Martelella mediterranea DSM 17316: one gene and its partner. The protein of the gene in region 1 interacts with the protein of each later gene in a pairwise test. Links are inferred from orthologs where the notes say so. Each region holds a gene or a part of one and is shown on either strand. Other genes may lie near its edges. The genes, in order: hfq and rho.

Evidence for each region.
Region 2: the proteins of hfq (region 1) and rho interact in binary tests that used the Escherichia coli proteins (3 or more experiments, as listed by UniProt). The link is inferred for Martelella mediterranea DSM 17316 from one-to-one orthologs.

What each region holds. Positions count from the first base shown.
Region 1 is NZ_CP020330.1:3,166,266-3,176,601, forward strand. What follows is about bases 5,007-7,724. They hold hfq (RNA chaperone Hfq), read left to right. Parts: upstream 5,007-6,103; coding sequence 6,104-6,346; downstream 6,347-7,724. Other genes in these bases: trkA (Trk system potassium transporter TrkA), read left to right, coding at 5,007-5,924; hflX (GTPase HflX), read left to right, coding at 6,360-7,703; Mame_RS14835 (carboxymuconolactone decarboxylase family protein), read right to left, coding at 7,716-7,724. Also shown: ntrC (nitrogen regulation protein NR(I)), read left to right, coding at 1-684; Mame_RS14810 (sensor histidine kinase NtrY-like), read left to right, coding at 861-3,137; nitrogen assimilation response regulator NtrX, read left to right, coding at 3,127-4,491; more of trkA, read left to right, coding at 4,548-5,006; more of Mame_RS14835, read right to left, coding at 7,725-8,123; Mame_RS14840 (MerR family transcriptional regulator), read right to left, coding at 8,131-8,493; mazG (nucleoside triphosphate pyrophosphohydrolase), read right to left, coding at 8,590-9,426; Mame_RS14850 (nucleoside deaminase), read right to left, coding at 9,461-10,048; siroheme synthase CysG, read left to right, coding at 10,263-10,336. UniProt on the Escherichia coli protein: RNA chaperone that binds small regulatory RNA (sRNAs) and mRNAs to facilitate mRNA translational regulation in response to envelope stress, environmental stress and changes in metabolite concentrations.
Region 2 is NZ_CP020330.1:818,963-829,432, reverse strand. The notes cover bases 764-3,615. They hold rho (transcription termination factor Rho), read left to right. Parts: upstream 764-1,482; coding sequence 1,483-2,748; downstream 2,749-3,615. Other genes in these bases: mnmE (tRNA uridine-5-carboxymethylaminomethyl(34) synthesis GTPase MnmE), read left to right, coding at 3,085-3,615; hemJ (protoporphyrinogen oxidase HemJ), read left to right, coding at 764-1,283. In the rest of the region: hemE (uroporphyrinogen decarboxylase), read left to right, coding at 1-727; more of hemJ, read left to right, coding at 753-763; more of mnmE, read left to right, coding at 3,616-4,395; tRNA uridine-5-carboxymethylaminomethyl(34) synthesis enzyme MnmG, read left to right, coding at 4,528-6,375; 16S rRNA (guanine(527)-N(7))-methyltransferase RsmG, read left to right, coding at 6,379-6,996; Mame_RS03735 (ParA family protein), read left to right, coding at 7,011-7,805; Mame_RS03730 (ParB/RepB/Spo0J family partition protein), read left to right, coding at 7,828-8,700; holA (DNA polymerase III subunit delta), read right to left, coding at 8,756-9,796; Mame_RS03720 (hypothetical protein), read right to left, coding at 9,809-10,369; leuS (leucine--tRNA ligase), read right to left, coding at 10,356-10,470. UniProt on the Escherichia coli protein: Facilitates transcription termination by a mechanism that involves Rho binding to the nascent RNA, activation of Rho's RNA-dependent ATPase activity, and release of the mRNA from the DNA template.

The DNA of each region.
Region 1 (10,336 bases):
GGCGAATACACCACTGTCGGCGGGCGCACGCCGATCCGCACCGATGTCCGGATCGTGGCCGCAACCAACAAGGACCTGAAACAGTCGATCAATCAGGGTCTGTTCCGCGAGGATCTCTATTACCGCCTCAACGTCGTGCCGCTGCGTCTGCCGCCACTGCGCGAACGGGCGGAGGATATCGGCGATCTGGTGCGCCATTTCGTCAATGAGGGCGAGGTCGAGGGCTTGGGCGGCAAGCGCTTCGAGCAGCAGGCGCTCGACGCGATGAAATCCTATGGCTGGCCGGGCAATGTCCGCGAACTTGAGAATCTCGTTCGCCGCCTGATGGCGCTCTATCCGCAGGAGGTCATCACTCGCGAGATCGTGGAGCAGGAATTGCAGGCCGACCAGCCGGAAGCGCCCGCCGAGGGCGCTGCGGTGAGGAACGGCATGCCGACCATCGCCCAGGCGGTGGAGGAGAACATGCGTAGCTATTTCGCCGGGTTCGGCGATGGGCTGCCGCCCTCCGGCCTCTACGAGCGGGTGCTCAACGAGGTCGAGTATCCGCTGATCCTGGCGGCGCTGACGGCGACCCGCGGCAACCAGATCCGCGCCGCCGACCTGCTCGGCCTCAACCGCAACACGCTGCGCAAGAAGATCCGCGAACTGGGCGTTTCGGTCTATCGCAGCTCCCGCAGTTCCTGACGCTTCCAGACGCCGGTTGCAGCTTTCCGTTGCAATTGTGCCACAATCTGTTGCATATCCTCCCCATAAGGGGAAAGCGCGAGTCGTTCCAAAGGCTGCGTTCACCCGCTCCATGGGCGGCGCATGATGATGCGCCTGACCTGACAAGAAGGGCGATGATGACTGCAGAGGGCAGCATGGCGGAGACGCACTCCGTCCATCAGGAGGGGACCCACGATGGCGCGCCATACGGGCGCGGCGGCGCGCGGGCTATTCTCAGATCGCCCGGCATGTTCGTTGTCAGCGGCGCGCTGATCACCGCCTTCCTGTCGCTTTTCATCCTGCTTGGCCTGACGCCGATCAAACCCACCGGCAAGGTGGTGATCGCGCTGGTGGCGACCAACTCCTTGTTCGTCCTCGCCATGGTGTTCCTGATCGGGCGGGAAGTCAGTCATCTGCTGAAGGCCCGCAGACGGGGAAGGGCGGCGGCGCAGCTTCATATCCGCATCGTGGCGTTGTTTTCGATCGTGGCGATCACGCCGGCCATCCTGGTGGCGATCTTCGCGACATTGACGCTCAACGCCGGGCTAGACCGCTGGTTTGCGCTCAGGACCCAGTCCATCGTTCAGTCCTCGCTCAATGTGGCGCAGGCCTATATGATGGAGAACGCCAGCTATCTACAGGGCCAGACGCTCTCCATGGGCAACGATCTGGAGCGAAACCGGTCGCTCTATCTGCTCGACCGCCGGGGCTTTTCCGACCTGATGGCGCGGCAAGCGCGCGGGCGCGGCCTGCTCGGCGCCTCGCTGGTGCGCGCGGATGGTAGCGTCATCGTCGAGGCCGATCTCGGTGACGACAAGCCGCTGCCTGACATTCCCAAGGACGCGCTGGAAAAGGCCGCCGCCGGCACGCCGACGCTGATCCCGCCGGGCGATACCAATCTGGTCGGCGCGATCATCGCACTCGAGGCGATCCCCGACAGCCTGCTCTACACCGTCCGTGCCGTCGACCCGACCGTGATGGGCGCGATGCGGATGATCGAGGACAACGTCTCCGAATACAGTTCGATGGAGGAGGGCCGGGTCTCTATCCAGGTCGCCTTCGCCGTGCTCTATCTCGGCTTCGCGCTGATCGTTCTGCTTGCCGCGATCTGGACCGGCATCGCGGTTGCCGACCGCATCGTACTGCCGATCCGCATGCTGATCGGGGCCGCCGACCAGGTCGCCTCCGGCGACATGAAGGTCGCCGTGCCGGTGCGCTCCATCGACGGCGATGTCGGCAGGCTTTCCAGCACGTTCAACAAGATGGTCGCCGAAATCCGCGAGCAGCAGCGCGAAATCCTTGTCGCCAAGGACGAGGTCGATGACCGCCGCCGGTTTATCGAGGCCGTGCTTTCCGGGGTGACAGCGGCGGTGATCGGCGTCGATGAAAATCGCATGGTCACGATCGTGAACGTCTCCGCCGGCGAGCTTCTGGCGGCAAGGGACGACGAATTGCTCGGCCGCAAGCTGGAGGAAATTTCGCCCGAGATCGATCTGGTGATGACCGCTGCGATGCGCCGCAGCCGGCAGAATTTCCGCCAGCAGATCAATCTCGTGCGGCTCGGCAAGGAGCGCACGCTTTCGGTTCAGGTGACGCGCGAGGATTCGCGCGACGGCTCCAATGCCTATGTCATCACGCTCGATGACATCACCGATCTGATCATCGCCCAGCGCTCCACCGCCTGGGCGGACGTGGCGCGGCGTATCGCCCACGAGATCAAGAACCCGCTGACCCCAATCCAGCTTTCGGCGGAACGGATCAAGCGCCGCTTCGGCCGCAAGATCGAGGACGAGGAAGACCGCAAGGTCTTCGATCAATGTACTGATACAATCGTCCGGCAGGTCGGCGATATCGGCCGGATGGTGGACGAGTTCTCCTCCTTTGCCCGCATGCCGAAGCCTTCCAAGACCCGGGGCGATCTGCGCACGATCCTTTCCGACGCGATTTTTCTGCTGGAGATGGGGCGCACCGACGTCACCTTCATGCGCGATTTTGGCGATGAGCCGCTGACGGGGCTGTTTGACGATCGCATGCTTGGCCAGGCCTTCGGAAACCTGATCAAGAACGCCGTCGAAGCCATTGAAGCCGTTCCGACAAATGAGTTCGACGGCGAGCGCAAGATACTGGTTCGGGCCGCGCATGACGAAACCCGTGATCGCTACGTCATCGACTTCATCGACAACGGCAAGGGATTGCCGCTCGAAAATCGCCACATGATCCTTGAGCCATACATAACCATGCGCGAAAAGGGCACGGGGCTTGGTCTCGCGATCGTCCGCAAGATCATCGAGGAGCATGGCGGCAAACTCGAACTGCATGATGCGCCCCACGATTTCGCCGGCGGGCGAGGGGCGATGATCCGCGTTGAACTGCCGCATATCCACGACGGCGAGCGCCAGGAAACGGACAGGGAGAAACAAGATGGCCTCTGATATTCTTGTCGTCGACGACGAAGCCGATATCCGCGATATCGTCTCGGGCATCCTGTCCGACGAGGGACACGAAACCAGGGTTGCCCATGACAGCGATAGCGCGCTGGCGGCGATTGCCGACCGGGTTCCGCGCCTGATCTTCCTCGATATCTGGATGCAGGGGAGCCGGCTCGACGGGTTGGCGCTGCTGGAGGAAATCAAGTCGCGCTACGCCGATCTGCCGGTGGTCATGATCTCCGGTCACGGCAATATCGAGACGGCGGTCTCCTCCATCAAGCGCGGCGCTTTCGATTTCATCGAAAAGCCATTCAAGGCCGACCGGCTGGTGCTGATCGCCGAACGCGCGCTGGAGAATTCGCGGCTGAAGAACGAGGTGCAGGAACTCAAGCGCAAGAGCGGCGACCCGGAAGAGCTCGTTGGTTCCTCGCTGCTGGTGTCACAGCTGCGCCAGATGGTGGACAAGGTTGGGCCCACCAACTCCCGCGTGATGATCTTCGGCCCCTCCGGCTCCGGCAAGGAGGTGGTGGCGCGGCTGATGCACAAGAAGAGCCTACGCGCCGAGGGGCCGTTCGTGGCGCTGAACGCCGCGGCGATCACGCCTGAAAACATGGAGACCGAGCTTTTCGGCGTCGAAGCCGGCGGCGGACGGACGCGCAAGACCGGCGCGCTGGAGCGCGCCCATCGCGGCACGCTCTATCTGGACGAGATCGGCGAGATGCCGCTGGAAACCCAGAAAAAGATCCTGCGCGTGCTGGTCGATCAACAGTTCGAGCGGGTCGGCGGCAGCCGGCGGGTGTCGGTCGATGTCCGTATCCTGTCCTCGACCGCGCTCGACCTTCAGGCGCGGATCGACGAGGGTCAGTTCCGGCAGGACCTGTTTCACAGGCTGGCGGTGGTGCCGGTGCGTATTCCCTCGCTCTCCGAACGGCGCGAGGATATTCCCTTCCTTGTCGATTTCGTCATGCGTCAGCTTTGCGAACAGGCCGGCATCCGCCAGCGCTCGATCGGCGATGATGCGATGGCGATCCTGCAGGCCCATGACTGGCCCGGCAATATCAGGCAGTTGCGCAACAATCTGGAGCGGCTGCTGATCCTGTCGCGCGAGGAGGACGCGTCCGCGCCGATCTCCGCCGACCTGCTGCCGGCCGACCTTTCCGACGTGTTGCCGCAGATCCAGACTTCAGGCGATGCGCATATCATGACGCTGCCGCTGAGAGAGGCGCGCGAGCGCTTTGAACGCGACTATCTGATGGCGCAGATCAACCGGTTCGGCGGGAACATTTCGCGCACCGCCGAATTTGTCGGGATGGAGCGATCCGCGCTGCACCGCAAGCTTAAGTCGCTTGGCATTTAGGCCAAAACCGGGCAGATTGCGGCCAACTGAACTTACCAAACCCCAGAGGGGTTCTTATGAAAATCATCATCTGCGGCGCTGGTCAGGTCGGTTTCGGCATCGCCGAACGGCTTTCCCAGGAATATAACGACGTCTCCGTTATCGACACGTCCGCGTCGCTCATCACTGCCATCACCGAGCTTCTGGACGTGCGCGGCTATGTCGGCCACGGCGCCCATCCCGACATGCTGGCCAAGGCCGGCGCCGATCAGGCGGACATGATCATCGCCGTGACGCTGCATGACGAGATCAACATGGTCGCCTGCCAGGTGGCGCATTCGCTGTTCAACGTGCCGACCAAGATTGCCCGCATCCGTTCGCAAAGCTATCTGCATTCGCATTATTCGGACCTGTTCTCGCGCGATCACATGCCGATCGATGTCACGATTTCGCCGGAAGTCGAAGTCGGCAAGATGGTGCTCAGGCGCATCTCCTTCCCCGGCGCGACCGATATCGTGCGCTTCGCCGACGAGAAGATCGCGATGCTCGCGGTTGAGTGCAACGACGACTGCCCGGTCCTGAACACGCCGCTCGTCCAGCTCAGCCAGTTGTTTCCGGACCTGAACGCGACCGTGACCGGGATCTATCGCCATGAAGAGGTGATCATTCCGCATTCGACCGACCAGATTCTCGCCGGCGACCTTGTCTATGTGGTTTGCGAGCACGAGCATATCCGGCGCACGCTGGCGCTGTTCGGTCATGAGGAGCAGGAGGCGCGGCGGATCGTGATCGCCGGCGGCGGCAATATCGGCTTCTTCGTCGCCAAGTCGATCGAGGACCTGCAGCCCAAGACCCGCATCAAGATGATCGAGCAGGACCGTGACAAGGCGGTGGCGGTGTCGGACGCGCTGCACCACGGCATCGTCATCCATGGCTCGGCGCTCGACCAGAACATCATGGTGCAGGCCGATGTGCCCGACGCCCATCTGATGGTCGCGCTGACCAATAACGACCAGACCAATATCCTGGCCTCGGTGATCGCCAAGCAGCTCGGCTGCAAGTCCAATCTGGCGCTCCTGAACAACCCGTCGTTCCACGATGTCACCAAATCGCTCGGTATCGATGCCTATATCAATCCGCGCGCGGTCACGATCTCGCGGGTGCTTCAGCATGTGCGCAAGGGGCGCATCCGCTCGGTCTACGCGGTGCAGAAGGGTGCTGCGGAGGTGATCGAGGCGGAGGCGCTCGCGACATCGCCGCTGGTCGGCACGCCGTTCCGCGACCTCGACCTGCCCGACGGCATCCGCATCGGCGCGATCTACCGGGGTGAGGAGGTCATCCGGCCGCATGGCGATCTCAAGATCAAGGCGCATGACCGGGTGATCCTGTTTGCCGCCGCTTCTGCGGTGCGGCACGTCGAGCAGCTTTTCCGGGTTTCGATCCAGTATTTTTGAGCGGGACGGCCCGCTCTCAAGGCCCCGGAAAAAGCGGTCTCGCCGGCTCATGTTTTTCGCCGTTGCGGAAGCGCCGGTGATTTGCTACCAAAAGTTCATGATCTGTTGCCTGGACGTTTCGATGGCAACGAAGAGGTGGAACCGGCTCCGGCCGGCAAGAGAAAGAAAGTAGCGGCGCAATGGCGGAACGTTCTCAGAATTTGCAGGATCTTTTTCTCAACACGGTTCGCAAACAGAAAATTTCCCTGACGATCTTCCTGATCAACGGGGTCAAGCTGACGGGCGTGGTTACGTCGTTCGACAATTTCTGTGTCCTGCTGCGTCGTGACGGTCATTCCCAGCTTGTCTACAAGCACGCCATTTCGACGATCATGCCCGGCCAGCCGGTGCAGATGTTCGAAGGCGATGACAACGCTTCCTGATAGGTGAGCTTCCATTTCCGATAATACCCAATTTCCCGAGAGCGAATACGAGAACAGGGATTCCTCCCGCGTTCTCGTAATCGTGCCGGTTATCAAGCAGTCGCGGGCCGAAGCCGAACGCACCGCGCTTTCCGCGCGCGCGCCCGAAAGCCGTCTGCAGGAGGCCGAGGGCCTTGCCCGCGCGATCGGGCTCGAGGTCGCGGCCTCGGAGATCGTGACGATCAACGATCCGCGACCGGCGACCCTGCTAGGAACCGGCAAAATCGAAGAGCTTGACGCCGTTCTGGACGAGAACAATATCGGCCTCGTGGTTGTGGATCATCCGCTGTCGCCGGTTCAGCAGCGCAATCTCGAAAAGGCCTGGGTTGCCAAGGTGATCGACCGGACCGGCCTGATTCTCGAAATCTTCGGCGAGCGCGCCTCCACTAAGGAGGGCCGGCTGCAGGTCGAACTCGCGCATCTCAATTACCAGCGCGGCCGTCTTGTCAGAAGCTGGACCCACCTTGAGCGCCAGCGCGGCGGTGGCGGCTTCATGGGCGGTCCCGGCGAAACCCAGATCGAGGCGGACCGCCGGATGCTGCGCGAGCGCATTACCAAGCTCGAACGCGAACTGGAACAGGTGGTCCGCACCCGAAAGCTTCACCGCTCCAAGCGCAAGAAGGTGCCGCATCCGATCGTGGCGCTGGTGGGCTACACCAATGCCGGCAAGTCGACCCTGTTCAACCGGATCACCGGGGCAGGGGTGCTGGCCGAGGACATGCTGTTTGCAACCCTCGACCCGACTCTGCGCCGGATGAAGCTCCCGCATGGCCGCACGGTGATCCTCTCCGACACAGTCGGTTTCATCTCGGACCTGCCGACTCATCTGGTCGCCGCCTTCCGCGCGACGCTGGAGGAGGTGCTGGAGGCGGATCTGATCCTTCATGTCCGCGACATGGCCGACCCTGCCCGCGATGCGCAATCGGCCGATGTGCTGCGCATCCTGGGCGAACTCGGCATTGACGAGGCCGAGCAGAATGCCCGCATTCTGGAGGTCTGGAACAAGGTGGATCTTTTGGGCCCGGAAGAGCATGACGCCATGATGGCGCGGGCGTCCTCCACCGAGAACGTCATGGCCGTCTCCGCCATTTCCGGCGAGGGCGTCGACGCGCTTGTCGACCGCATCGCCGACCGGCTTGCCGGCGTCCTGACGGAAACGACCATCACGCTTTCGCCCGATCAATTGCACCTGCTGCCTTGGCTTTACGAGCACGCTCTTGTCGACGAACGCCGCGATCTCGAGGATGGCTCCGTCAGCCTCGACCTGCGGCTCGCCGGCGGCGAGGCCCAGCGGCTGGAGAGCATGCTGGCGGAGTGATTCCGGGACGGATCAGGCGTTCGCGCCGGAACGGGCTGCGAAGACCTCCTTTGCCGCGAACAGGCCGTTGAGCGCGGCGGGAAAGCCGGCATAGACCGACATCTGCATGATGGTTTCGACGATTTCCTCCTGGCTCACCCCGACATTGAGGCCTGCTTCGATGTGAACCTTGAGCTGAGGGACTGCGTTTCCGAGCGCGGTGAGGGCGGCGACCGTGGCAATCTCGCGTTCGCGCAAGCCGAGCCCGGGGCGGGCATAGATATCGCCGAAGGGGAATTCAAAGACATAACGGGCGAAATCGGGGGCGATATCATCGAGCGCGTCGATGACATTCTGTCCCGCCTGCCCGTCGATGGCCGCCAGCATGCGCTTGCCGCGGTCCAGGCGGGTTTCGCCGATTGTCTGGTTCTGTTCATTCATCACGTCATCAATCCTTGTTGCGATCATTTCCGGCATAGCCGGCGATTTTGTCGTCGAGGACATCAAGACAGGACTGGAGTTCGAGAACGTGCTCGCGCACCGCATCACGATGCTGTTCGAGCAGGCACTGACGCTGCTTTTCCGTAGCCGGACCCTGCCGTCTGAGTTCGGCATAGCGCAACATTTGCCGGATCGGCATGCCGGTGGTCTTCAAGCGGCCGAGAAATTCGATCCAGACCAGCGCCGATGCGTCGTAGTCGCGATGGCCTGAGCGATCGCGGTCGGCATCGGGCAAAAGGCCGATCTTCTCGTAATAGCGGAGGGTATGCGCCGTCAGGCCGGAGCGCTTTGCGAGTTCACCAATCTTCATCGAAGTCCTGCTTTCGTCACGACGCTGGCAAAGCTACGGCTTCGAGCGCGCTCTAAGTCAACGGTCAAAAGACGAGGACGACGAAAAAAGTTCCGGCTATTCGGAAAGCTGCCGCTCGATCGCCTTGGCATCCTGCCAGAGCGCTTCCATGCGTTCCAGCGTAGCGGCGTCGAGCGTTTCGCCCGACGCATTGAGCGATTCCTCGATATGGTTGAAGCGGCGGCGGAATTTGGTGTTGGTGCCGCGCAGCGCCTGTTCGGGATCGGTCTTCGTGTGGCGGGCGAGGTTGACGGCGGCGAAGATCAGGTCGCCGAGTTCGTCCGAGATTCGCGATTTGTCGCCGGCCTGAAACGCTTCGCGCAACTCGCCGATCTCCTCCTCGAACTTGGCGAGGATCGGTTCCGGCTCGGACCAGTCGAAGCCCACGCGGGCGGCATGCTCCTGAAGCTTCAGCGCCTCCGTCAGCGCCGGGAAGGAACGCTGGACGCCACCGAGATGGCCGGCCTTGAAATCCTCGGTAATCCCGCTTTTCACCCGCCGTTCGGCGCGCTCGGCCTTTTCCTTCCGCTTGATCTCGTCCCACTGGATCTTGACCGCTTCCGGCGTATCCGCCGCGTTGACGGCGAAGACATGCGGGTGGCGGCGTATCATCTTGGCGGTGATCGCGTGGACGACATCGCCGAAGGAAAACAGCCCCTTTTCCTCCGCCATGCGGGCGTGAAACACGACCTGCAGCAACAGATCGCCGAGTTCGTCGCAGAGATCATCGAAATCCTTGCGCTCGATCGCGTCGGCCACCTCATAGGCTTCCTCGATCGTGTAAGGCTTGATGCTGTCGAAATCCTGTTTCAGGTCCCACGGGCACCCGGTTTCGGGCGTGCGAAGGGCGGCCATGATGTCCAGAAGACGCGTGATGTCGCGGGAGGCTTCCACGGTTTGAGACTCCGTCTTGCTTTCGGGGCGGGCGTTAGCCGAGCGGTATTTTGGTCTCGCCCTTGTGGGCCTGATAGGTGTCGGAGGCAAGGGCGTAGGTTTTGCGAATACCGTCAATCCGATCTATGAAGCCGGTGCGCGCTGGTTCCGGGCATGCCTCCGCCATGTCGATGATCGAGCGCGCGGTGAAGAAGGCGTTCTTGCGGCGGTAGCCGCCCGGCTCCAGGCCGTAAAGCTCCTTCATGATCTTCAGATCGTGGGGAATGGCGAAGCTGTCGCGCGAATCCTCATGGCTGAAGAAATAGAAGTAATTGTCGAATCCGGCCCAGGTGATCGCCGACATGCACATGGTGCAGGGTTCATGGGTCGAGAGGAAGAGCAGATCACGCGTGGCTGGCGGGTCGGGCAGTTCGTAGAACTGTTTCAGCGTATGGACCTCGCCGTGCCAGAGCGGATTGCTGGTCTCGTCATTGGTGCCGGCGATCACCAGGGAGAGATCGTCCTTGCGCAGGATGGCCGCGCCGAAAACCTTGTTGCCGCCGCTGACGCCCTTGAGCGTCTTGGGCAGGATATCGTCTTCGATCACGGCGAGAAGGCGGTCGGTGAGGGTCTTGTCGTCCACGTCGATTCCCCGTTCAGAAGGTTGCACAGCCTGACTTAAAGGAACATTGGCGGGCGAGCGCAAGCCTCGGCCTGGCCCTGCAGGTAAATTTGCCCTGCATTGCGCGGAATTGAGGAATGAAATGTTCCATCCCGCGCGCCCGCGCATTTTCGTTTCTTCAAACATTGCCGCCGCAGAGCGATTGTTGTGCCAATCTTGAGAAGGACTGTGCGCAATGGGCACGAAAGACGATTTGTTGACGACTTTCCCGGCGTTTTTCCGGGTCGATGGCCGCAAGGTCGCGATTTT
Region 2 (10,470 bases), 2.3 Mb from region 1 along the record:
CGCAGACGGCATCTTGGCTCTTGAAAAGAGCTATGACGCAGGCCGGCTCGATCCGGTCATCGAAGCGGTGAGGCGGATACGCCGGGAGTTACCGGAGGAAACGGCGCTGCTCGGTTTCTGCGGCGCGCCCTTTACCGTGGCGACCTATATGATTGCCGGACGCGGCACCCCCGACCAGGCGCCGGCGCGGCTGTTTGCCTATCGCCACAGACGCGAATTCCTGAAACTGCTCGACTACCTTGCCGATCTCTCGGCCGATTACCTGATCCGCCAGCTTGAGGCCGGCGCCGGCGCGGTGCAGATCTTCGACAGCTGGGCCGGTGTGCTCGGCGAGGAGGATTTTGCCGACTTTGCTGCGGCACCCGTCGCGCGGATCGTTGCGAAAGTGCGGGCGGCGCATCCGGAGGCGAAGATCATCGCCTTCGCCAAGGGCGCGGGCCCCAACCTCGCCTCGTATCGCGCCAAGACTGGCGCGGACGCGATCGGCCTCGACTGGACGGTGCCTCTTGCCATCGCCAGAGACCTGCAGAAGGATGGGCCAGTGCAGGGCAATCTTGACCCGCTTTCCGTGGTCGCCGGCGGCCATGCGATGAAAAGCCGCGCCCTTGCCATTCTCGAAGCGCTTGCGGACGGACCGCTGATCTTCAATCTTGGCCACGGAATCACGCCCGAGGCCGATCCGGAGCATGTGGCAGCGCTTGTCCGGCTCGTGAGAGGCGAAGAATAATTTTTTTCAAGAGGGAGGATGCCTGATGGCAGAGCAGAACAATGCCGGCAGCAAGGCGGCAGGACGGGCCATGACGGCGCTGCTGGCGTTTCTGGCGCTCTGTCTTGGCATCTACATCTTTGACCGCGATAATTTCTATCTCTGGGCCAAGGCAATCCACATCATGGCGGTGATCGCCTGGATGGCCGGCATGTTCTATCTGCCGCGCCTGTTCGTCTACCATGCCGATACAACGCCCGGTTCGGAAAGCTCGGAAACCTTCAAGGTCATGGAATACCGGCTGATGAAGGCAATCATGAACCCGGCCATGATTCTGACATGGATCTTCGGTCTATACCTCGCCTGGGAGGGATACCGGTTTTCCGGCGGTTGGCTGCATGTCAAGATTCTGGCGGTTTTTGTGCTATCCGGGGTGCATGGCTATTTCAGCAGGGCGATGAAGGATTTTGCGGCCGACAAGCGTATAAAGAGCGCGAAACACTGGCGGATCGTGAACGAGGCGCCGACCGTTTTGATGATCATTATCGTCATAATGGTGGTTTTGAAGCCGTTTTAATCATTTGATGAACGGATTAGGCCGGTTTCAGCGATAAAAATGCGGTTTTTGCTCTTGTAACGTCAGCGGCAAATCAGTATCTTCCGGCCACTCATCCAAAAGGCTGTGCGAAAGTATCCCCCTTTGCCAATCCGAATTGGCACTGCTCTACCAGCGCAACCGGCCTTGCTATCATCATGACAACATCACGGTTTTCTTCATGTCTCAAATGAAGCTTCAGGAACTGAAGAGTAAAACGCCTACCGATCTCCTTGCCTTTGCCGAATCTGTCGAAGTCGAGGGCGCGAGCACCTTGCGCAAACAGGAACTCATGTTTGCCATCCTCAAGATGCTTGCGGCCCAGGACGTCGAGATCATCGGCGAGGGCGTTGTCGAGGTCCTTCAGGACGGTTTCGGGTTCCTGCGTTCGGCCAATGCCAACTATCTTCCCGGCCCGGACGATATCTATATTTCGCCTTCCCAGATCCGCCGCTTCGCGCTGAAGACCGGCGACACGGTTGAAGGGCCGATCCGCGGACCGAAGGAAGGCGAGCGGTATTTCGCGCTGCTCAAGGTCAACACCATCAATTCCGACGATCCGGAAAAGATCCGTCACAAGGTCCATTTCGACAATCTGACGCCGCTCTATCCCGATGAGCGCTTCAAGATGGAGCTCGACAACCCGACCTCGAAGGACAACTCCGCCCGCGTCATCGATCTGGTCGCGCCGCTCGGCAAGGGCCAGCGTGGCCTGATTGTCGCCCCGCCGCGCACCGGCAAGACGGTACTCTTGCAGAATATCGCCCATTCGATCACCGCCAATCACCCCGAATGTTTCCTGATTGTGCTCTTGATCGATGAGCGGCCCGAGGAAGTGACCGACATGCAGCGTTCGGTGAAGGGCGAAGTGGTCTCATCCACCTTCGACGAACCGGCCGTACGCCACGTGCAAGTTGCTGAAATGGTTATCGAAAAGGCAAAGCGCCTGGTGGAGCACGGCCGCGATGTCGTGATCCTGCTCGATAGTATCACCCGTCTCGGCCGCGCCTACAACACGGTCGTTCCGTCCTCCGGCAAGGTGCTGACCGGCGGTGTCGACGCCAATGCGCTGCAGCGGCCGAAGCGCTTCTTCGGTGCCGCGCGCAATATCGAGGAGGGCGGTTCGCTGACGATCATCGCAACGGCGCTGATCGATACCGGCAGCCGTATGGACGAGGTGATCTTCGAGGAATTCAAGGGCACCGGCAATTCCGAAATCGTGCTCGACCGCAAGGTGGCCGACAAGCGCATCTTCCCGGCCATGGACATTCTCAAGTCCGGCACCCGCAAGGAAGACCTGCTCGTGCCGCGCCAGGACCTGCAGAAGATCTTCGTCCTCCGCCGCATCCTCGCGCCCATGGGCACCACGGACGGCATCGAATTCCTGATCGACAAGCTGAAGCAGACCAAGAACAACGCCGAATTCTTCGAATCGATGAATACCTGAGCGGGGGCTGTTCCGCAGGGAAGCTTCGTTGCAAGATCGACGTATGATGGCGCTAGGCCCAGACGATTAAGTATGGCGTTGCCGCATAGCCCCCAAATCTTCTCGCCCCGGAGGGGAGAGATGTCGCGAAAGCGACAGTGAGGGGGGAGCCTATCCCCGCGAACGCCCTCACGATTTGAAATGCTGCTTTACCCTCACTGCCCCTTTCGGGGCATCTCTCCCGCCAGCGGGAGAAAATATTAGGAGCAAGCGGTAACGCCTTGCCCATGCGGCAGCGGATTAATGGCGCGTCGCTCCATACTGATAAGATATTGAAATAAAACAGGTTTCTCTAAAATGTCCGCTGCCGGCGACACCATCTACGCGCTATCGAGCGGCGCCTTGCCTTCCGGCGTGGCGGTGGTGCGGGTGTCGGGAAAAGACGCGTTTTCCTGTTGCCGAGCGATTACCGGCGAAGTGCCCGCGCCGCGCAAGGCGCGCCTGATGAGGCTTGTCGACGCGGCAGGTTCGCCCATCGACACGGCTCTGGTTCTGGTTTTTGCGGGGCCGGCCTCCTTCACCGGCGAGGATTGCATCGAGTTCCAGCTTCATGGCGGGCGCGCAGTGGTGCGGGCGCTGCTCGATCGATTGGCCGGTCTGGGGCTGCGGCATGCCGAGGCCGGAGAGTTTACCCGCCGGGCCTTTGAAAACGGCAAGATCGATCTGGTCGAGGCCGAAGGGCTTTCCGACATGATTGGCGCCGAAACCGAGATGCAGCGCCGGCTGGCGCTGGAACAGGCAGGCGGGGGCCTTTCCGAGCTCTATGACGGCTGGGCGCGCGAACTGACCCATGCGCGGGCGATGATCGAAGCCGAACTCGATTTTTCCGATGAGGACGATATTCCCGGTTCGGTTTCTGCCACGATCTGGGGCACAGTCGAGGAAGTCGGTCACCAGATCGAAAGTCACATTGCCGGCAGCAGGGCAGGGGAGATCATTCGCGATGGTTATCGCGTGGTAATCGCCGGTCCTCCCAATGCCGGAAAATCCAGCCTTCTGAACGCGCTGGCGCGGCGCGATGTCGCGATCGTTACCGACGTCGCCGGCACCACGCGCGATATTCTGGAGGTTTATCTCGACCTGGATGGCTACGCCGTTCGGCTGTGCGACACTGCTGGTCTACGCGAAAGCGATGATGTCGTCGAGGCGGAAGGCATGCGCCGGGCAAGGGCCCTGCTCGAGGAGGCGGATTTGATCCTTTCCCTCGGTGACATAGGGGCGGGCCAGCCGGCGGAGCGCTTCGAAGGCGAGTGCCTTCGGATCGGCACCAAGGCGGATATCGGCAACCAAACCGGGGCTGACTTTGACCTGCTGATTTCGTCGCGCACAGGCGCTGGCATGGATCGTCTGGTCGAGATGATAAAGGCGCGGCTTGAGGCCCGGCTTGCGGGCGCATCGTTGTCGCTGCCGGTGCGCGATCGCCAGGTCGGTTATCTCAAGGAAACGCTGCGTCATATTCAGGCAGCATTGGACGCCCGCGACTACTCGCCGGAGATCCCCGCTGAATCCTTGCGGCAGGCCGCTGTCGCGCTTGGCAGAATCACCGGGCGGGTGGATGTCGAGGATTTGCTGGACGTGATCTTCTCCTCGTTCTGCGTCGGCAAGTGACCCGGTTTTTGTTTCACGTGAAACAATCTTGACTCGTGCGCCGACAGTCGGCACAACGTTTTGAAAATGACCAGCCGCGCAAGCGGCGGAGAAAGGCTCCGGGCAGCGTCCCGTCGAGCCATGGAGTCACGAATGTCCTATGATGTCATCGTCATTGGCGGCGGCCATGCCGGTTGCGAGGCCGCGAGCGCCGCGGCCCGCGCCGGCGCGAAGACCGCGTTGATCACCCATCGCCGGGAAACCATCGGCGTGATGTCCTGCAATCCCGCAATCGGCGGGCTTGGCAAGGGCCATCTCGTGCGGGAGATCGATGCGCTTGATGGGCTGATGGGCCGCGTCGCCGATGCCGGCGCGATCCAGTATCGCATGTTGAACCGGCGCAAGGGGCCGGCCGTGCGCGGACCCCGCAGCCAGGCGGATCGCAAGCTCTACCGTCAGGCCATGCAGGCGGCGCTCTCTGAGATCGCAAATCTCGACATTCTCGAAGGCGATGTCTTCGATCTCGAAACCGCCAATGGCCGTGTCTCGGCGGTCATCCTCGGTGATGGTCAACGCTTCGCTTGCGCCGCGGCCGTGCTGACGACGGGCACGTTTCTGCGCGGACTTATCCATATCGGCAATAAAAAGATCCCCGCGGGTCGCGTGGGGGAGGCGGCATCTGTCGGCCTGTCGGGCACGCTATCGCGGCTTGGCCTTTCACTTGGACGGTTGAAGACCGGCACACCGGCGCGGCTCGATGGCCGCACCATCGACTGGGATTCGCTTGAGCGCCAGAGCGCGGATGCCGACCCGACGCCATTTTCATTCATGACGACGGGCGTGCGGAATCCGCAGATCAATTGCGGCATCACCCGGACCACGCAGAAGGTGCACGAGATCATTCGCAAGAATATCGGCCTGTCGGCGATGTATTCCGGCCAGATCGAAGGCGTCGGGCCGCGCTATTGTCCTTCGGTCGAAGACAAGATCATGCGGTTCGGCGATCGGGATGGGCACCAGATTTTTCTTGAGCGGGAGGGTCTCGACGATCCGACGGTCTATCCGAACGGCATTTCGACATCGCTGCCGGAAGAGGTTCAGGACGCCTTCATTCACGCCATCCCGGGTCTGGAGAAGGTGACGATCCTGCAGCCGGGCTATGCCATCGAGTATGATCATGTCGATCCGCGCGAACTGTCGGCCTCGCTTGAATTGAAAAAGCTTGGCGGTCTGTTTCTGGCGGGCCAGATCAACGGGACGACCGGTTATGAAGAGGCGGGCGCTCAGGGACTGGTGGCGGGACTGAATGCCGCGATGCTGGCGTCCGGCTCCGAGCCGGTGACCTTCTCGCGGACGGACTCCTATATCGGCGTGATGATCGATGACCTCACCACGCGGGGTGTCGCCGAACCCTACCGCATGTTCACCTCGCGCGCCGAGTATCGTCTGACGCTGCGGGCCGACAATGCCGACCAGCGGCTGACGCCGATGGCGGTGGCGCTCGGCATTGTCTCGCATGAGCGGCGGGAAAAATTCTCCTCCTATATGGCCGCGATCGATGAGGGCAGGGCGGCGCTGAAGGGCCGGTCCCTGACACCCAACGAGGCGGCGCGCCATGGGTTGAAACTCAATCAGGACGGTCAGCGTCGCAGCGCCTATGACCTGCTTGCCTATCCGGAGCAGGATTTTTCCGGGTTGACGTCGATATGGCCCGAGCTTGGCGATATGCCGGAATCCGTGCAAACCGCGCTGGAAATCGAGGCATCCTATGCTGTCTATCTCGATCGTCAGGCGGCCGATATCGCCGAGGTGCAACGCGACGAGGGGAGGGCGATACCGCTGGAGTTCGATTACGACAGCCTGTCCGGTCTCTCGAATGAGCTCAAGGGCAAGCTCTCGGCGGCGCGGCCGGCGACCATTGCCCAGGCGAGCCGCATTGACGGCATGACGCCGGCGGCGCTGTCGTTGCTGCTCGTGCGCCTGAAGCTGCGGGCGGCCTGAGCGATGAAGCTGAATGGCATCGATGTTTCACGTGAAACAGAGGCGCGGCTGGACCGCTTCGTCAGCCACTTCGAAAAATGGGCGCGCGCCATCAATCTGGTCGCGCCGTCAACGCGCCAGCAGATATGGGATCGGCATATCGCCGACAGCGCGCAGCTGTTTCAGCTGGCGCGGGGGCCCAGGACCTGGATCGATCTCGGCAGCGGTGGCGGCTTTCCGGGGATCGTAACGGCGATCTTTCTGGCCGAGGCCAATGAGGGCTGGGTGCATCTGGTCGAAAGCAACAACAAGAAGGCTTCGTTCCTGCGCACCGCGATCCGCGAGACCGGCGCGCGCGCCAGCGTTCATGCGATCCGTGCCGAGACCGCGCCGGCGGAGATCGAGCACCCGCAGCTGATGTCCGCCCGGGCGCTGGCTGCGCTCGATCAGCTGCTGGATTACGCCGCGCCCTGGTTCTCTGCAGACCCTTCCTTTCGGGCCTTTTTCCACAAGGGGCGGGATTATCAGCGCGAACTCGACAAAGCACGTGACCGATGGTCGTTCGATCTGGTAAAACATGAAAGCAAGGTCGAGCCCGGCTCCGTAATCCTCGAAATCGCGCGCCTTGCACCGGTTCTTTGAAGACAGGCGGGACGATCATGAACCAGAAAACCCGGATCATTACCGTCGCCAACCAGAAGGGCGGCGTCGGCAAGACGACGACGGCGATCAACCTGGCGACCGCGCTCGCCGCCATCGGCGAAAAGGTCCTGATCGTCGATCTCGATCCGCAGGGCAATGCCTCCACCGGGCTTGGCATCGAGCGCAATCAGCGCGAAATTTCGGCCTATGATGTGCTCATCGGCGAGAAGACGGTGGCCGAGGCCGCGGTTCACACCGCCGTGCCCAATCTTGATATCGTTCCCTCGACGCTCGATCTGCTGGGTTTCGAGCTCGAGATCGCCAGCGATCCCCGCCGTGTGTTCAAGCTGCGCGATGCGCTGTCGCACAGCGATATCAGCAATTACCGCTATGTGTTCTGCGATTGTCCGCCTTCGTTCAATCTTCTGACGATGAATGCCATGGGTGCGGCCAATGCCATTCTCGTGCCGCTACAATGCGAATTTTTCGCGTTGGAGGGCCTCAGCCAGCTTCTCGACACCGTCTCGGAGGTGCGCAGCACCATCAATCCTAAACTTGAAATCCAGGGCGTGGTGCTGACCATGTATGACAGCCGCAACAATCTTGCCCAGCAGGTGGTCAGCGATGTGCGCGACTATATGGGCGACAAGGTCTACAAGACGCTGATTCCGCGCAATGTCCGGGTCTCAGAGGCGCCGTCCTTCGGCAAGCCGGTGATCCTTTACGATCTCAAATGTCAGGGCAGCCAGGCCTATATCCAGCTTGCCTCGGAAATCATCCAGCGCGAGCGCGCGCTGGCGGCTGCCTGACGCGACAAACATGGTGAATGCGATGAGTGATGACAGTTCCAAACGGCGTCTTGGCCGCGGCCTGGCCGCCCTGATCGGCGATATCGAAAAGCCTGCCGAGACCGATGCGCCGGTCACGGCCGATCGCCGGATTCCGATCGAGTTCATCACCCGCAACCCGCGCAATCCCCGCCGCCATTTCGAGGAAGCGGATCTGCGTGATCTGGCCGCCTCCGTACGCCAGCACGGCATCGTCCAGCCGGTCGTGGTGCGCACCATCGGCACCCAGCGCTATGAAATCATCGCCGGCGAACGCCGTTGGCGCGCGGCGCAGCTTGCAGGTCTCGCCGATGTACCGGCGCTGATCCGCGATGTCGATGACCGCACGGCGCTGGAAATCGCGATTGTCGAAAACGTCCAGCGCGCCGACCTCAACCCGCTGGAAGAGGCCAATGGTTACGAGCTGCTGATCGCCGAACATGGCTATACCCAGAACGATCTCGGCGACATTATCGGCAAAAGCCGCAGCCATGTCGCTAACAGCCTGCGGCTGCTGAAGCTGCCCGAAGGGGTCCAGACAATGCTGGCCGAAGGCGCTTTGTCGGCCGGTCATGCCCGCGCCCTGATCTCCACGCCCGATCCTGCAAGCCTGGCACGGACCATTGTCGAGCGCGGCCTTTCGGTGCGCGACGCCGAGAAACTGGCGCAAAAGGCGATCGAGGGCGGTGGCCAGAGCAACCGGGCGCCGCGCCAGAAGGATGCCGATACGCTGGCGCTGGAGCAGACGCTTTCCGATCGGCTTGGACTGTCGGTCGTGATCGACCATAAATCCAATGGCGGGCAGATTCGGATCAGCTACAAGACGCTCGACCAGCTCGACGATCTGTGCCGTCGTCTGGATCGCACGCCAAATTGATATGACACAATTTTTCTATTCTGATTCAGGTATTTGAAGAGAGAGCAGACCGACGCTAGGCCCGCGTCGCTGCCCGGTTTGACCGAAGCGAGAGCGAAAGCAGCGTCTGCATCGCGATGCTCTCTTCCAGTTCGGGATATTGCCGGGTCTTCAACACCGTATCGGCGAGCAGCCTGAGCGCGCGTGCCGTCGCGGCGCTGTTCCAGGCGCCAAGAGCGCGTTCGAAGATCGGCTTGCGCTTGAAGAAGATGTGTCGCCCATGGGTCTGCATCACCTGGCTTGCCGGCAGGCGCTTGCTCTCCATCTCGGCGCGCATCTGATCGAGCAGGTGAAACTGCCGGATACAGCCATTGAGGATCAGGAAAATCGGCGTTTTTGACTGGGCGGTCTTGGCCATGGCGTGGCGCAGCGCCGCCATATCGCCGGAAAGCACGGCATCCACCGCATCATCGGCGGAAATCGCGCTGGCATCGCCGATCACGGCGGCGACGTGGTCCTCGGTGATCACATCGAGGCCCCGGCCATAAAGCACAAGCTTGTCGATCTCGTTGCGGGTCGCCAGCCGGTCGCCGCCGATCAGCGACAGCAGCAATTGCCGCGCCGGCGGGGTAATTCTCAGCGAAGCATCTGATAAAGCCTGATCGATCAATGTGTTAAGCGCGCGAGCATCATCGGCATAGCAGGGTATCGCGGCGATGGAGCGGGCGCTTTCCGCGGCCTTGCGCATCGCCGTGCCCTTGCGCAGTTCTCCGGCCTCGATGATCAGCGACGCGCCCTCCGGCGGGCTGTCGGCCAGCATTTTCAGCACGTCCGCGAGTGCCTTGTCATTGCCGCCAGCGCGCGCCCAGACGAGTCGCTCGCCGCCGAACAGGCCGATCGCGCCCATTTCGTCCATGATCCGCCCGGCATCGATATCGCCGCTGTCGAGCTTCATCACCGCGAAGGCGTCATCCAGCGGCACGCCCGTGCCCTTCGCGATCAGCGCGGCGCGCTCGCTGACAAGGCCGCGATCCGGCCCGTAGATCAGAAAAACCCGGTATTTGCGCGCATCCTGCCGGAGGAAGCCGTCAAACTGATGGGATTTTATCTCGGTCATCGGCGCCGTGATCTATTGCGGGGCAGGGGCGGGCGGCAGAACCTCAGGCGGCTCCTTGTTGAGCGCGATGGCGAGATCGGCGTTGATGATCTCGGCCACTTCCTTGGAGGCCCGCTGTTCGGCATCGCGGATGGCGCGCAGGCGCGCGAATTCCTGCGAGGGGAAGTCGACAAGCGCAATCGCCTTGCGACGACCGGAGGCCAAAAGCTTGCTGTCGGAGCGGCGGCGAAGCGAATAATCCGCCGTCACGATGGTACGCCCGGCGCTGGCGGTATCGGAGGAATCGTCGACCAGAACCTCGGATGTAATCGCAAAGGCCGAGACATTGACGTCGTATTTCGGATCGGCGCTCTCGCCGAGCCCGCCGGCGGTCAGGAAGATCAGGTCGTTCAGCACATATTGGGCCACCGGCGTGGTGGGCGTGTTGAAGGCGAGCTGGTGCATCTTGGCGTTCAGCGCCGTGCCCTCCGCGCCGCCATAAAGCGGGCGGACCTGGCAGGCGGAAAGCGCCATCAGCGCGGCAAGGGCCGCTGCCGGCAAAGCGGTGCGGAAGAGACGGTCAGACAACAACATTCACGATCCTTTGCGGCACGACGATCACTTTCTTCGGCGTTTTACCTTCCAGCGCGCGCGCCACCGCTTCCAGTTCCATCACCGCCGCCTTGATGCTGTCC